DNA from 3 places in the Oceanobacillus sp. FSL K6-2867 genome. Region 3 is predicted to be linked to each of the others. Evidence: riboswitches for the same ligand, from Rfam matches in the RefSeq annotation. Region 3 holds a riboswitch; each other region holds the start of a gene.
What was found. Region 3 has a riboswitch for thiamine pyrophosphate ahead of NSQ77_RS15120 (3-oxoacyl-ACP reductase). Riboswitches for the same ligand answer to the same signal wherever they lie in the genome.

Region 1 (5,115 bases), 260 kb from region 3:
GATGCCCGATTTCACCACAAGGGTATAAGTGCGACTAAGCCTCATATCTTGACAATCGGCAAGTCTTCTTTATCGTACGGAGGTGAGTGAAGTCTCGCTGGGCGCTGGAGCTGGACGTGGCTCCTCCGGTATCTAAGTTATCCACAGCATTCAAATTTTATAGTTTCCTATACTATTAAAAAGAACCCATAATCGGCTAGACTGATTACGGGTTTATATTTATAAAAACCATGCTCCCCAAAATCCGAAAAGCAGAATTCCAGGGAGTATAAAATCTCGTTTAGTTATAAAAAAGCGACGATAAAAGGTTCTATTTCGATCACCTGTAAATCCTTTTGATTCCATAGCAACAGCAGTTCTTTCTGCTCTTCGAATCGCACTTGCCAGCAACGGAATTGCAAAGCGTTTATATTGGGAAAGTTTATCTTTTAATGATTTTCCTTGGCTAACACCACGAACTTGATGTGCAGCATGGATTATTTTAATTTCATCCTTCATCATCGGTAAAAATCGGTATCCCGCCAAAACCCCATAAGCGATTTTAGGTGGAAGTTTTAATTGCTGAATCAGGCTTAAAATAAAATCAACCGTATTGGTTGTAAAAATAAACATTAAGGATAATGCCGCAACATTTAATATTCGCAGTGAAAGAGCCAAAGCAACAAGAAATGAATCAAGTGGCAGAGTTAGTCCAAGCACGGTGATAACCTCATTTGTATGCTCCGATGGATCTGCAAACGCAATTGTTGTCCAGAGCATTCCGATAGCAAATATGAAAAAAGGAAGAAAATAGAGAACATATTTTTTCCAATTCACCCTACCGAAGATAAAGGTTGCCGCAATTGTCCAAATCAAAAATAAAAGTACGGTCATCGGCTCAAACACAAATGCCAAATGTACAATTAATATACAGACTGTTAATGCTTTTATGCTTGGATTAAGATGATTGAGCAGCATAATCACCTTCCTTTTTTAAACAGTTCTGAACCTGAACTTGAATTGGTAATGCAAGCTGCCATTTATGCAATTTTTCTATTGGCAGCTGCCACAGTTCCGTCGGTGCGAGATCTGCAACAAGTCTGCCTTTGTGAAGAACAATAACCCTTGTCGCAAAATCATGAATCAATTCCATATCATGTGTAATCATCGCAATTGTTGCTCCCGATTCATACCTTCCTTGCAGCAGTCCCATCAGCTCAGCATTGGAAGAGGCATCTTGCCCGAAAGTTGGTTCATCCAGCAACAGAAATGGCTGATCATCAACAATCATTGCCGCAACACTCAAACGCCGCTTTTGCCCTTGGCTCAGAGCATATGGATGCTCATGCTGTAGTTGTAATAATCCACATGTTTCCAATACTGCCTGGACTTTCTCTTTAACTACTGCTTCGTTTTCCATTTTTAACCGCAGACTAAATGCAATTTCATCAAAAACCGTGTTTGCAATAAACTGATGCTCTGGATTCTGAAAAACATAGCCGACCTCTTCCCGTAATTGCGACTCCTTCCAACTTCCAAGCTTTCTATCCTTTATAGAAACGCTTCCCTTTGTTGGCCGTTGAATCCCCGCTAGTATTCTGGAAAAGGAGGTTTTCCCACTGCCATTCGCACCCACAATCGCAATAAATTCACCATTGTAAAGTGTTAGCGATATATCTTGAATAATTGGCTGCTGTCCTACCTTCCATGATATATGAGAAGCTTTAATATAAGGCAAACCTGCTTCAGGCAGATTATTTCCTTCATTCACTTCCTCATTCCCGAATAAAGAAAAAGGTTTTTCCTCAAATTCCTTTACAGTCAGCGGTAACTTCTGCTCTGTTTTCAGTCTTTTTTTCAATAAATACTGTGTTATTTTTGGCAGCCAAATACCTTGTTCTTGTAATTCATCTAACTTAAAGGCAATGGCATCTCTTATATCGCCATCATAAAATATTATCCCCTTTCGATTCAGCAAAAGACAACGCTCTGTAAGTTCTGTCCAGCCGTCCAGCTGGTGCTCAATTATAATAAGGGAACAATTCGTTTTTTCCTGTATCGATTGGATGGTATGAATAACATCTTTCTTTGCAATTGGGTCAAGGTTGGCTGTTGGTTCATCTAAAATTAATAATGAAGGCTCTAACGCAAGAATACATGCAAGTGCTAATCTTTGCTTCTGCCCTCCTGAAAGCGAGCTTATTGCAGATTTTTTAAATGCAAGCAACTGTACCATTTCAAGAACATGGTTAATTTTCCCTTCCATTATTTCATGTGGAACGCCAATATTCTCTAACCCAAAGGCTACTTCATCTTCAACAGTAAGCATACAAAATTGTGTCTCTGGATCCTGGAAAACAACTCCGACCTGTTGACTAATTTCCCCTGGTCGGTATTCTGTCGCTGGTTTTCCATTAATAACAATTTCTCCACGCATCTCTCCATCTAGTTCGCGTGGGTACAGCCCGTTCAGACAATATGTTAATGTGCTTTTTCCGCAGCCACTGGGTCCGAGAAGCAATAAGCTTTCACCATGATTCAAGCAGAAATTCAAATCAGATAAAGTATATCTGTCTGGATTCGCTTCAAATTTTAAATAGAATTGGTTTACTTCTACCATCCTGCTCATGCCACATTTTTCCTCCGATATTCTTTGCCTAAAGCAAAACTTGATAACACCCCTGTTTTAGCTAGACCATCACTTAATGCCTTTCCTAATAATCCAGCAATTAATGCTCCACTGATCAGCCGGACAATGAGCATCGCTACAACGTATTCTGTAGCTAAAGCGGCATAACCGCTCATAAAATAACCATAGATAAAGCTTGTAATGGCTGATCCCATTCCCGCTGCCATCAGTATCCAAACCGAGTAATTCTTCCATCTTGCTGCAGCAAATACAGCTTCAGCACCAATACCTTGAACCATTCCAGTGACAATAAGCATTGGACCAACAGCATTTCCGATTAACACTTCGACCATAGCTGCAATCGTTTCAGATAAAAATGCAGCTCCAGGCTTTCGAATAATGTATGCAGCAATGATTGAAACAATAAACCAAATACCAAAAATAAAATCATAGCCAATAGGGCCAAGGAAACCAACTAAGACGGCTCCAAGCGGCAAAAAGGCTAAATATACAACACCAAAAACAACAGACAGTGCGGATAAAACAACAATTTCTTTAAAACGCCAATTATTCATCGCGATCAATTCCTGAATGTGAAGGACTGTTTGCTGACATTGATACGGTCATTACAGTATGACTGGATCCACCTTCAACCGTGGCTTTAAAAACCTGTCCCAGGCCATTAAAGATTGCAATCGCTTCACCGTCTAATCGTGTCGCATAATGAGCATGACTAACATCTACATATTGCTTCATTGCCTCAATTTGACTGTAAATTACATCCATATAATTACCGCCCCCTAATGGATACAAGGAAAATTTCGCCGCAACGCGCTGCTTTATATTGACAAGCTCTGCATTCAGCGGAATCTCATCTTCTGCCATATAAGCCTCCCCTTTTGAATCCCCAGGGCATCCTAATGAATACGTAGCTTCAAATGCAACATGCTTCCCACTCTTTGCTGCATGAACAAATATTGCCTTTGTCACATCAAAAACATGTGTGAGCTTGCCTCTTACGGTTGTTGTTACATCATCTGTATCCATATGAACTTTCGTCGTATCTGCCTCTTCAAGAGCACCTTTAATGATTTCTACAAACTGGTCACTCATCGGATGAATTGAAAAACTTGCCCCCGCAATATCATTTTTTATACACGCATGCTTAACCATGTAAAACTCCTCCTCATTTCCACTTTAAGTTTTGTTAGAAAACTTTGGATCCATTATTCTTTTGATCGTTTCCTCGTTAAACAAATAGAGAGCTCTATAATCCCTATTTGCAACACAAAAAACTACATTCCCAGGGAATGCAGTCTACATGTATGTATTAATTATCTATAAAAGATATACAGATTGACTACACTTCCCCACGCTAGTATTATCTAGTTCGGGTTCAAAGGGTCAGAACAAACCAGTTCTTCTCAGCCGCTTTCACAGCTCCCCTAGCGTAAAAATAATGATGAAGTTTTCTGTCTTCAAGATACCATAAGCTTAATTTCTTGTAAAGCACTTACTATTTTCAAAATTTAGTAATCCAAGACTTTACCCTCTTCATTATATAACCGTTTACTAATCTCTAACCACTCCACAACATTTTAACTTCTCCCCAGCCTCTTTCCCCAGCTTTTTACGCCCTCAATCGAAAATTCCTTATCTCAATCCGCGCTAGTCTTCTCTTGGTTCATTCTTCCTGTTGTTTCATCCAAAACAACCGTCACTTTCCAACACACGTCTGCTGAGCAGCTTTCTAGAGGGGGCTGAGAATGTATTCGCCGGCAGCAATTCGTGGCGGTTGAGTTTGCTCATACTACGGCACTTAGTACGGATTTATAAATATCTACAATCCGAAATTAAGCTATAAAAAAAGGCCGGCTCTTTTACCAGAGCTGGTCCTTTGATTAAAATACAATCGTTTTATTTTTATAGACAATAATGCGGTCTTCGAGATGCCATTTTACTGCTCGAGCTAGTACACTTCGCTCAATGGATTGACCAATTTTTTTCATATCTTCTCCGTTATCACGATGATCGACTCTGCCTATATTCTGTTCAATGATTGGGCCTTCATCCAAATCATTCGTTACATAGTGGGATGTGGCACCAATCATTTTCACACCACGCTGATAGGCGCGCTCATATGGTTTCGCCCCAATAAATGCTGGTAGAAACGAATGATGGATATTGATAATACGATTTTCAAAATGCCCCACAAATTCTGGAGTCAAAATCTGCATATAACGTGCAAGCACAATTAAATCGACTTCATATTGTTCAAGCAGCTGCTTCTGTTTTTCTTCCACCTGATGACGGATGTCCTTATTCGCTGGTATATAATAAAATGGAATTCCAAGCGACTCTACCATCTCACGTGCGGTCTCATGATTACTAATCACAAGCGCAATGTTTGCCATTAGATCGCCACTTTGCCATTCCCATAGGAGCTCTAATAAACAATGCGGTTCATTGGAGACAAATATGGCCATGTTTTTAATATCACGTACATA
Region 2 (5,115 bases), 1.6 Mb from region 3:
CTTTGTTAAATAGAACAAATGGAATGGTTGTGTTCATATTTTTGCTTTTAGAATGTGATGAAAGTAATTGTTTAATAGAATTTTCACAGCTGCTGCTGCAGTGTTTGTTTTTGTCTCTATCGGATACTTCTTTCTGTGCACAGACTATCTTTCTTACTACTTCACAAACACAATTATGATGATTGCATGGATGGGGATTATGACTCATGAATTGTCGCTCCTTTCTCTGTTGCTGTATTTACTATCAAGATATGTTGATACTCTCGCGATGCCTGTATAATAGTCTAATAAATTTTGGGAAATGAAAATTGTACGGATGAAGTAGGGTAGATGCATAATAAGCTCGTGATGGAGAAGGGAAATTTTATGTTAGAAGGTATAATTTGTGGGAAGGCTGTCGGATTGAGAGTGAATGTGTCGATAAATCCCCCCTAACGAATTATTAGGAGGGATTTTTTAAATAACATGTATTTAAAAGTTTAAAAGTGAAAATCAACTTGTTTATTCTCTTGTGACTCATAGCCTTTCATATATTTAATTCGTCTTTGTGCTGAAGATTGGCTTACTTGTTCATCAGCATGGTAAGAAGAGCGTACCAATGGACCAGACTCACAATGTGAGAAGCCTTTCTCGAGAGCGATTTGTTTCAATTCTTCAAATTCATCTGGATGGTAATACTTTTCAACGTTTAAGTGCTTTTTCGTTGGTTGTAAATATTGTCCAATTGTAACGATATCCACATTATGGGCACGCAAATCATCCATTGCCTCGATGAGTTCCTCTTTTGTTTCTCCCAGTCCGACCATAATACTGGATTTTGTAGGAATAGCTGGTGCAATTTCTTTCACACGTTGAAGCAGCTGTAAGGACCGGTCGTATCTTGCGATGGCTCGAACGCGTTTTGTTAATCGTCTAACGGTTTCAATATTATGATTGAAAATATCTGGTTCGCTATCCATCAGCGTATGTAAGCTTTCATAATCACCTTTCATATCAGATGGCAGAACTTCTATCGTACAGCCTGGGTTCTGATGACGAATTGCCCGGACAGTATTGGCAAAAACAGCTGCTCCTCCATCTTCCAGGTCATCACGCGCAACCGCTGTCACAACAACATGTTTTAGCCCCATAATGGAAACAGAGTCAGCAACTCGCTTTGGTTCACCCAGGTCAAGCCCGCTTGGAAGACCTGTTTTCACTGCACAAAAACGGCAGCCCCGAGTACATGTATCGCCTAAAATCATAAACGTGGCTGTTTTTCGTTCGCTCCAGCATTCATAAATATTGGGACATTTTGCTTCTTCGCATACTGTATTCAGTCGTTGATCACGCATTAAGTGCTTTAGTTTTTTATAGGATTCATTTGTGTTGATTTTGGTTTTAAGCCATTCTGGTTTACGAATATGTTCTGCCTGTTTAGCCAATGCTAGCACGCTCCTTATTTTGAGTTAGATTCCATGCTTTCGATTCATATTTTGATTGTGCTAATTGCTGTACTTCTTGCCATTGGGTTTCTGTTAATTGCAAAGGATGGAGCTCAAGATTTAAACCTTTCTTGAAACCCGCTTTAAATGCTTCCGTTAACATGTCATAATGATACTTTCGATTTGTCAATTGATTAATTGTGACGGCTTTTTTGAAAAAAGCGTCTCGACTCCGTTCTCGTAAACGTTCGGAGGAAAATAAGAATAAATCAAAGAGCATCTCTGTATCCATGCTCATTGGAATTGAGCCATGCTGCATAAGTACGCCTTTTTTTCTTGTTTGAGCATTTCCAGAAAGCTTTTTCCCTTCTACAACCATTTCGTAGAATGCAGGTTTTTCAAAACATATTGCTGTTCTGCCTCTGGCCTTTTCCCTGTCTGGAATTGCGTACTCAGCGGGGATGCCTAAGTTGTGATAACCTTCAAATACCCCTTTGGATAGTACGTGGTATGCTTCTTGAACGGACACAGGAATATCTGGGTCATTCTCTGAAATAACAAGGCTGTACGTTAATTCATCGTCATGAAGCACTGCACTGCCACCGGTTAATCGTCTGACAAATTGGCATTTATGCCGTTCTATTGCATCGAAATCAATCTTTTTGTCAACCTTTTGAAAGTAGCCGACAGATAAACTAGGTGCTTTCCAGCCATAAAATCGTAATGTTGGTGGGATTTTACCTTCATGATGCCAGTTGATTAAGCACTCATCAAATGCCATATTCCACGAAGCATCCTGAAAGCCGGTATTAATAAAAGCCCAATGTTTCTTCAATGTAGACACCTCCGATGAAAAGAATACCTTTTTGAGAGCTGCTAGATGCTGAGATATAAAGCGTCAATGCTGCAGTGAGCGCTTACGATTCTTTATTTAAAAAAGACTGCATCAAATAGAATGCAGTCTTTAATAAATTTATCCATCGATAACATATTAGATCCATTTTCGACTGCACATTCCCCACGCTAGTATTACCTAGTTCGGGTTCAAAGGGTCAGGCGCGGAACGTCTTTCTCAGCCAAGCAGCTCCCCTAGTGCGTATTTATTTATTCGAATTACATGCTAAGCTTACTGCTTATTGTAATAATTGTAAAGATAAATACAACAATTAGCGTTAAGAATTTTTATACTAGTTCGTATTCACGTACAAACTAACCTGATATGTGTGTTTTACCGAACTTTATGCATGTTTGTTTGAATGCTTCCTTTTATTAGCTGCTGGATGTTTTTTCGTTTTCCCTCATGCAGCAGCTGAACAATTTTACTTCCAACGATGACACCATCACATGCTTCTGAAAGCTCCTGTGCCTGCTCGGAATTTGAGACACCGAACCCTGCAAGAACAGGGATAGAACTATTCTTCTTAAGAAGTTTCAAATAATCATGCACTTTCATATCGTGTGATTCACGCTCTCCTGTTGTCCCTTTAACAGCAACCGCATAGAGAAACCCTTCTGAACGTTTTGCTAATTCTATTAAGCGTTCTTCTGAACTTGTCATTGCTGCAAGGCGAATAAAAGCAATGCTCTGATCATATAAAGCACCAGCTACAATCTCTTCTTCTTCCATCGGTATATCAGGTATAATGACGCCATCAACCCCGGCTTCAAAGCAATCCTTGGCAAATTGGTCAACCCCGTATGCTAGAATTGGGTTTAAATAAGTCATGATAACAATAGGAATTGAACGATTATCCTTAAAGGCTGCTAGTTTTTTTATAACTGTTGCTAGAGTTGTTCCATCCTGTAATGCACGGATACCAGCCTCTTGAATAATTGGTCCATCTGCAACAGGATCGGAGAAGGGGATACCAACTTCAATTGCTGCAGCCCCACAATCTTGTAGGAAGTGTATTGTTTCTTCTAAGTGATTGAGTCCGCCGTCCCCAGCCATCATATAAGGAACGAAGATTTTCTCATTCGCATTTATTCTGTCCTCCAGTATACGTTCTAACTTTGCTTTACCCATTACATGTTCCCTCCAATCCTGTTTTTTACCTGTTCGACGTCTTTATCTCCACGTCCTGATAAGCAAACGACGATATTGTCTTCTTGTGGCATTTCTTTCGCAAGCTTCATTGCATATGCAATTGCATGTGCGCTTTCTAGTGCAGGAATAATTCCTTCTGTTTTGGATAAAAACTGGAAAGCTTCAAGTGCTTCATCATCTGTAATGGATGTGTAATTCACCCGATTTATTTCATGCAAGTGACTATGCTCAGGCCCAACACCAGGATAGTCAAGTCCGGCAGAGATAGAGAAGGCTTCCTCGATTAATCCTTCTTTATCTTGGAGTAAGTAAGTTAAAGTACCATGCAACACACCGACTTCGCCGCCAGTTAGAGTTGCGGCATGCTGATTTGTTTCAAGACCAGCGCCTCCAGCTTCTACACCGAATATTTTTACATCTGTATCCTCAATAAATGGATAGAACATCCCCATTGCATTACTGCCGCCACCGACACAGGCGATGATTGCATCTGGCAGTTTACCAGTTTGATCGAGGATTTGTTTTTTTGTTTCTTTCCCGATAATAGATTGAAGATCACGAACGATCTTCGGAAATGGGTGCGGACCAACAACAGATCCGATAATATAGTGGGTATCATCGACATGATTAACCCAGTAACGCAATGCCTCATTAACAGCATCCTTCAAAGTTCCACTGCCTTGAGAAACTCCACGCACTTCAGCACCTAACAATTCCATACGAAACACATTGAGCTTTTGACGACGGATATCTTCTTCACCCATAAAGACAATACATTCTAGCCCAAGTAATGCACAAACGGTTGCTGTTGCGACACCGTGCTGGCCCGCTCCTGTTTCAGCAACAACCTTTTTCTTGCCCATTCTTAAAGTTAGCAATGCCTGCCCAATCGTATTGTTAATTTTATGTGCACCTGTATGGTTTAAGTCCTCTCGTTTCAAATAAATATTAGCACCACCAAGTGCTTTGGTGAGTTTCTCTGCATAATATAATGGTGTTTCCCGCCCGACATATTGCTTTAAATAGTAGTTTAGCTCCTGGATGAATTCAGGATCCTTCATTGCCTTTTCATAGGCTTCTTCTAATTCGATGACTGCTGGCATTAATAGCTCTGGAACAAACTTTCCTCCGAATTGGCCATACTTTCCAGCCTCGTTTGGCATGGTATAGATTGACATTTATGACACCCTTTCTTTTGTTTTTGCATTTTTTATAAATTTTTCTATTTTATTTAGGTCCTTCTCTTTATTTGTTTCCACACCGCTGGAAACATCAACGGCAGCAGGGCGTACGGTGCTGATCGCTTTGGCCACATTGTCCGGAGTAAGCCCGCCTGCCAGCATGATTTTTTCACGATTGATGGATAGCTGATCAGCTAGACTCCAATCGAAGGCAATTCCGCTTCCGCCTCTTCGGGAATCTACGAGACTATCAAGCAAATAATAGTCGCAAGGATAAGTACGAATGGAAGTTAGTGTATTTTTGTTAACAGGAAATGCTTTAATAATTTCATATGGCAGTTGCTGAGCGATCGCGGGAGGCTCATCTCCATGCAATTGAATCGTATTTAAGCCGACCATCTGGGCAATCTCCTTCATCGTTTCGGCAGCTTCATTGACGAAAACACCAACTTTTTTAATGGAA
Region 3 (5,115 bases):
TCCGTCAGCAACACCAGCTTCAAACCAGACCTCCATCTGATCCACAATGTCTTCGGGTGTACCTATCAATGTATGATGTCCACCGCCTGCACTAAGATAACCTAGTAATTCTTTTACTGTAGGTTGTGTATCATGAATAATTTCCAGTATTGTTTCGTAACGTCCAACTGGACCAGTAAATTCTTCTACTGGAGGTAATGGAGGTACTGCTTTATCAATTTCCCAATTTGAACAGTCCTGCTGAATAAAGAAACTCAACTGTTTTAAAGCAGTTTCGATAGGTAATTGCTCATCTAATGCTGCTTTTTTGCCTAAAGCTTCCTCACGCGTATGCCCTACATAAGTGACTAGGCCAGGGAATACTTTAATATGTCTATTGCTGTCTTCGCTTTGTTTAACTTGTTCATCTAATTTTTTACGAAAACTTTTTGCTTGCTTTAAGTTCCACGACACGGAATAGACTGCATCGGCATATTTTGCGGCTAATGCAATGCCTTGTTTAGATGCTCCCGCTTGCATGGATACTGGTTTGCCTTGCGGACTTTTGGGTGTGGTGGATGGGCCATGCACTTTAAAATACGTACCATCGTGATGAAAAGGCTGAATGTTTGATGGATTTATCAATTTCCTTTCTTCTCGATGATGCAGAAACGCATTATTGTCCCATGAAAGAAATAACTTGTTCATTAAAGCAGCGAATTCATCTGCCTTTTCATAACGTTTGTCACGAGGTGGCAGTTCTTCCATACTATGATTCATCGCCTCAAAATCAGTCATGGAGGTAACGAGATTCCAGCCAACTCGCCCTTTTGTAATATGGTCTAAACTTAAGAGCTGTCGTGAAGCTGTGAAAGGATTAGAAAAAGTGCTTGAAATTGTTGCAACTAATCCAACATGATTTGTCACTTGCGAAATAGCTGTTAAATTGACTACTGGATCAAACCAAAATGCTGGCATATCACTGGCATTTTTAGCTGGAAATGATTGATTATCAGCAAAAAATACTGCGTCAAAATAACCTTTTTCCGCTACTTGTGCTAAAGATTGATAATAAGAAATATCCCCAATATGTTCAACGCTTGAGTCAGGCATTAACCAAGCAGCTTGATGGTGTCCACAACCATACAGCAAAATACCTAAATGCAGTTGTCTTTCTTTCGTTTTTGTCATTTTATTTGCACCTCAACATACATCATTATTAACTGTCTTGTATATTCCGTTTTTGAAGGATCAGCTATCGTATTTTAAGCTATTAGTTCATTGTCAAACCGCCGTCTATTGTGAAATTTTGACCTGTAATACCGTCTGCATTTTCCGAAGATAAATAAGCGACCATATTGGCTACATCTTGAGGTGTAGTCACTTTCTTCAATGGCGTTGATTGAGCAATTAAATCGAATACTTCTGGTGTTGTAACGGCACTCGCGTTAGTTGTTTTTAATAATCCACCTGAAACTACATTCGCTTTTATACCATATACACCTAATTCGGAAGCGATATTCCGTGTAAAACCTATTAACCCAGCTTTAGCTGTTGTATATTCGTGATAGGGTACAACAGGATTTTGATATAAATTTGTACCGATGCTTATAATACTTCCATTTTGCCGTTCAATAAATTGGGGGATGACGCTTTGAATTACATTAAAAGCTGCTTTTAACGTACCATCTAGTTGTTTTTGATAATCATCCCATGTAAGTTCTGTGAAGGATTTTTGTTTGGTTGGATCAAACTTGAAATCTACCAATGCATTATTGACGACAACATCTATTTGGCCAAAATATTCCGTTGCTTTTTTTATCAATTCATCTACTTCTTTACGATTTGTTACATCAGCCTGAATTGCAATAGCATTCTCTTCACCAATCTCAGAAACGAGCTTCTCAGCAGCTTCTTTGCTTTGATAGTAGTTGATAACCACTTGAAATCCTTGCTGTGCCAATGTCTTTACAATAGTTGCCCCTAACCCTCTGCTGCTTCCTGTTACTAATACTGTTCTAGTCATCCTAACAACTCCTATTAATAAAATGATAGATAAAATAAAAATACGCAACCATCCCATAGGAAAGCTGCGTAAAAACAAATAACTACATATTAAAAATAAGGCATAAACGTTCTTTAAGTATGTATTTAGAGTTTACACTTTCCTACGCTAGTTTCAACTAGTTCAGGTTCAAAGGGTTTGAGTAATACTCATCTCAGTTAAATAACACCCCTAGTGCATATAATTAAGTTATATTCAATGTTATAATCTTAAGAAATTTATGTCAAGGGAATAGGGCTGGTTAACATAATTTTATGATTTTTGCTATAAAACGTGATTGTTTTTTTATTCAATTTATACTCTTAATCATAATGGATTCATATTTATAATCGATCATTAATTAACAAGTTTAGGTTTCTTAAAAGGTTAGTTTAAATTAGAGTTCATAACAATGAAATCATTTGGATCCTTAATTTTAAAAACCTTCATATTTAGCAAATTGTTCAAATGTATTTTCATTATCTATCAAACCACATATTCCACATTGAATACGGTATTTTGGCCCCTTATACATCTGATGGAACATTTCTGTATTCTCATCTGTATAACTTTCCAGTAATTCTCCAGTTTTTGCATCTAGTTTAACAGGTATTGCGATTTGCTCAATGAGATTAAAGCGGGATTTATTTGTTTTGCAATTTGGACAACGGTATGGCTTCATCCGTATTGCACCTCCATATGTCTTTTAGTGATGACGGTCATTTTCTGATTTTCATGTTTATTGTGGCCTATTTGCTTTTTATTATTCGGGAAACTGTTTGTTTGGGGAGTTTTGTTTTGGTTAATGAGCTTCTAAAACTTTAATATGGAACAATTTACTCTTTTCGTATTTATTGATAAAAATTAAAAATTCCTATTGAAAAGTAAACGCATTCATATTATAATATGATAAAACGTTTTACTATATTATCATGCATTTAACATAGATTATAGGGGTTAAATATAAGATATTTAAGTATATATAATAAAACGTTTTACTATGTATAGGAGGGGCGAAATGAAAAAACTGTATGGTGTTACTACAGCAATGATAACTCCGATGTATGAAAATGGAGAAATCAACCTAGAAGGCACGAAGGAATTAACGAATTTTTTAATTGATAAGGGTGTTGATTGTCTTTACCCATTAGGAACAACAGGAGAAATGTTTAAGCTTTCGGTATCTGAGAGGAAAAGGGTTGCTGAAGCGGTTATTCAAACAGCGAATAATAGGGTGAATGTTTTTATCCATGTTGGTGCTATGAATCAAAGAGATACAATTGATTTGGCCCAGCATGCATATGAAGCTGGAGCAGATGGTATTGGTGTCGTTACACCTGCATTCTTTAGCGCAAATGATTATGAAATTGAAGAATATTATGCAACAGTTTCAAAGAAACTACCAAGTGATTTCCCTATTTATCTATATAGTATTCCTCAGCTATCAGGAAATGAGTTATCCATCCCAGTTGTAAAAAAATTAGTAGAAAAATATGAAAATATAATAGGAATTAAATATAGTTATCCTGATTTTGTGATGTTAAAAGATTACTTAGCTGTTGGAAATGATGGATTTTCCGCATTAACCGGTGCAGATTCCTTATTCTTACCTGCGTTGGCACTGGGATGTGATGGTGTGGTTTCAGGTGTTTCCTGTGTTTTCCCAGAACCATTTGTTGAGATATACAAAGCTTATCAAAATAAAGAATTAGATAGGGCAAGAGAATTACAAAGACATGCAGACAAGTTAATTACATTATTAAAAGGTGGTTCTAATATGTCTTATTTTAAAAAGGCTATTGAATATAGGGGAATCCAAGCAGGTTCTGTTAAAGCACCTCAATTAGATATCGGCAGTCAGGAGGAAAAAGAACTGATTGAAAAACTCGATGGGTGGAAGTTAAACATTCCTTTGGTAATCCGATAGCCTTTCCGTTATTCTGTATGGAAGAATGATGTTACGGAGGCGGAAGTTAATGAAGAAAATTACGATAAAAGATGTTGCAAAAGATGCAGGAGTTTCCATTAGTACCGTGTCAAAGGTCATCAATAATAAAGGATACATTGGAAAAGACTCACGTGCTAAAGTGGTGGAATCTATAAAACGCTTAGGATATAAAGTAAATGCAAATGCAAGAAGTTTAAAGTCTTCGAAGTCTAATAAGGTTGCGGTTCTCATATCCGATATTTCGAATCCTTATTTAATGTCAATTGCAAAAGAAGTTGAAAAAACGATTCGTGGTTTGGGTTTTCATATGATCCTTGTAAGTCACAGTGATGAAGAAGGAACAGAGAATGCTGCCCTACAAATTATTATAGAACAGCAAGTCGCTGCTATTGTTGTTATTCCTACAGGTGGAAATCAGGATGTGTTCCAAAGTATAAAAAAATCAAATATTCCAGTTATTTCTGTTGATAGGGAAATTGAAAATGTAGAGACTGATTTAATTGTAGACGATAATTATTATGGATCGTTTGAAAGTGTTAGATATCTTTCCGAACTTGGGCACAAACGTATAGGCATTATATATGGACATACAAGAAATTCAATTGGACGAGATAGATACCAAGGAGCCATGGATGCAATAAAACATTTCAATTTAGATTCGGATCTAACATTAATAAAGGAGACGAACTTTAAAGAAGAATTAGCATATAGAGCAACAATGGAATTAATGCGGCTTCCAGATGCTCCTACTGCAATCTATTCTTGTAATAATACTATGACTATAGGAGTTTTAAAAGCATTAAGAGATTATGGTGTTCATATTCCAAATGAAGTCTCTATTATCGCATTTGGGGATCAGAAACAGTGGGAATTATTTGTTCCCAAACTAACTTTAATGACACAACATATAAGTAGAATTGGAATTGAAGCATCTATTATGTTAAAAAATCGCTTAATGTTAGATAAAAGATTTCCTGAAAAAAAGATTGTTATTAGACCAACTTTAGTAGAAGGTCAATCGTGTCGAAAAATTACTTAAATTGGAGGTAAATATCTATGAAAAAGTTTATTTCGTTCTTCTTAATTTCTAGTTTAGTTCTTTTCTTAGCTGCTTGTGGTAATTCAGACAGTAAAGCGGGAAGCT

Region 1: another riboswitch for thiamine pyrophosphate. It lies ahead of NSQ77_RS16350 (YkoF family thiamine/hydroxymethylpyrimidine-binding protein); the one in region 3 lies ahead of NSQ77_RS15120 (3-oxoacyl-ACP reductase).
Region 2: another riboswitch for thiamine pyrophosphate. It lies ahead of NSQ77_RS07555 (lipoate--protein ligase family protein); the one in region 3 lies ahead of NSQ77_RS15120 (3-oxoacyl-ACP reductase).

The regions. Positions count from the first base shown of each region.
Region 1 covers NZ_CP150144.1:3,378,067-3,383,181, reverse strand. The annotation lists gene NSQ77_RS16365 (energy-coupling factor transporter transmembrane component T) at 220-957, opposite strand; gene NSQ77_RS16360 (ABC transporter ATP-binding protein) at 938-2,608, opposite strand; gene NSQ77_RS16355 (ECF transporter S component) at 2,605-3,183, opposite strand; gene NSQ77_RS16350 (YkoF family thiamine/hydroxymethylpyrimidine-binding protein) at 3,176-3,781, opposite strand; TPP riboswitch at 3,959-4,065, opposite strand; gene purU (formyltetrahydrofolate deformylase) at 4,510-5,115, opposite strand, start outside.
Region 2 covers NZ_CP150144.1:1,531,330-1,536,444, reverse strand. The annotation lists gene NSQ77_RS07565 (CotY/CotZ family spore coat protein) at 1-208, opposite strand, end outside; gene lipA (lipoyl synthase) at 480-1,424, opposite strand; gene NSQ77_RS07555 (lipoate--protein ligase family protein) at 1,417-2,205, opposite strand; TPP riboswitch at 2,422-2,525, opposite strand; gene trpA (tryptophan synthase subunit alpha) at 2,653-3,450, opposite strand; gene trpB (tryptophan synthase subunit beta) at 3,450-4,649, opposite strand; gene NSQ77_RS07540 (phosphoribosylanthranilate isomerase) at 4,650-5,115, opposite strand, start outside.
Region 3 covers NZ_CP150144.1:3,115,116-3,120,230, forward strand. The annotation lists gene NSQ77_RS15115 (LLM class flavin-dependent oxidoreductase) at 1-1,170, opposite strand, end outside; gene NSQ77_RS15120 (3-oxoacyl-ACP reductase) at 1,253-2,005, opposite strand; TPP riboswitch at 2,128-2,227, opposite strand; gene NSQ77_RS15125 (DNA alkylation repair protein) at 2,460-2,705, opposite strand; gene NSQ77_RS15130 (dihydrodipicolinate synthase family protein) at 3,042-3,950, shown strand; gene NSQ77_RS15135 (LacI family DNA-binding transcriptional regulator) at 4,000-5,010, shown strand; gene NSQ77_RS15140 (tripartite tricarboxylate transporter substrate-binding protein) at 5,028-5,115, shown strand, end outside.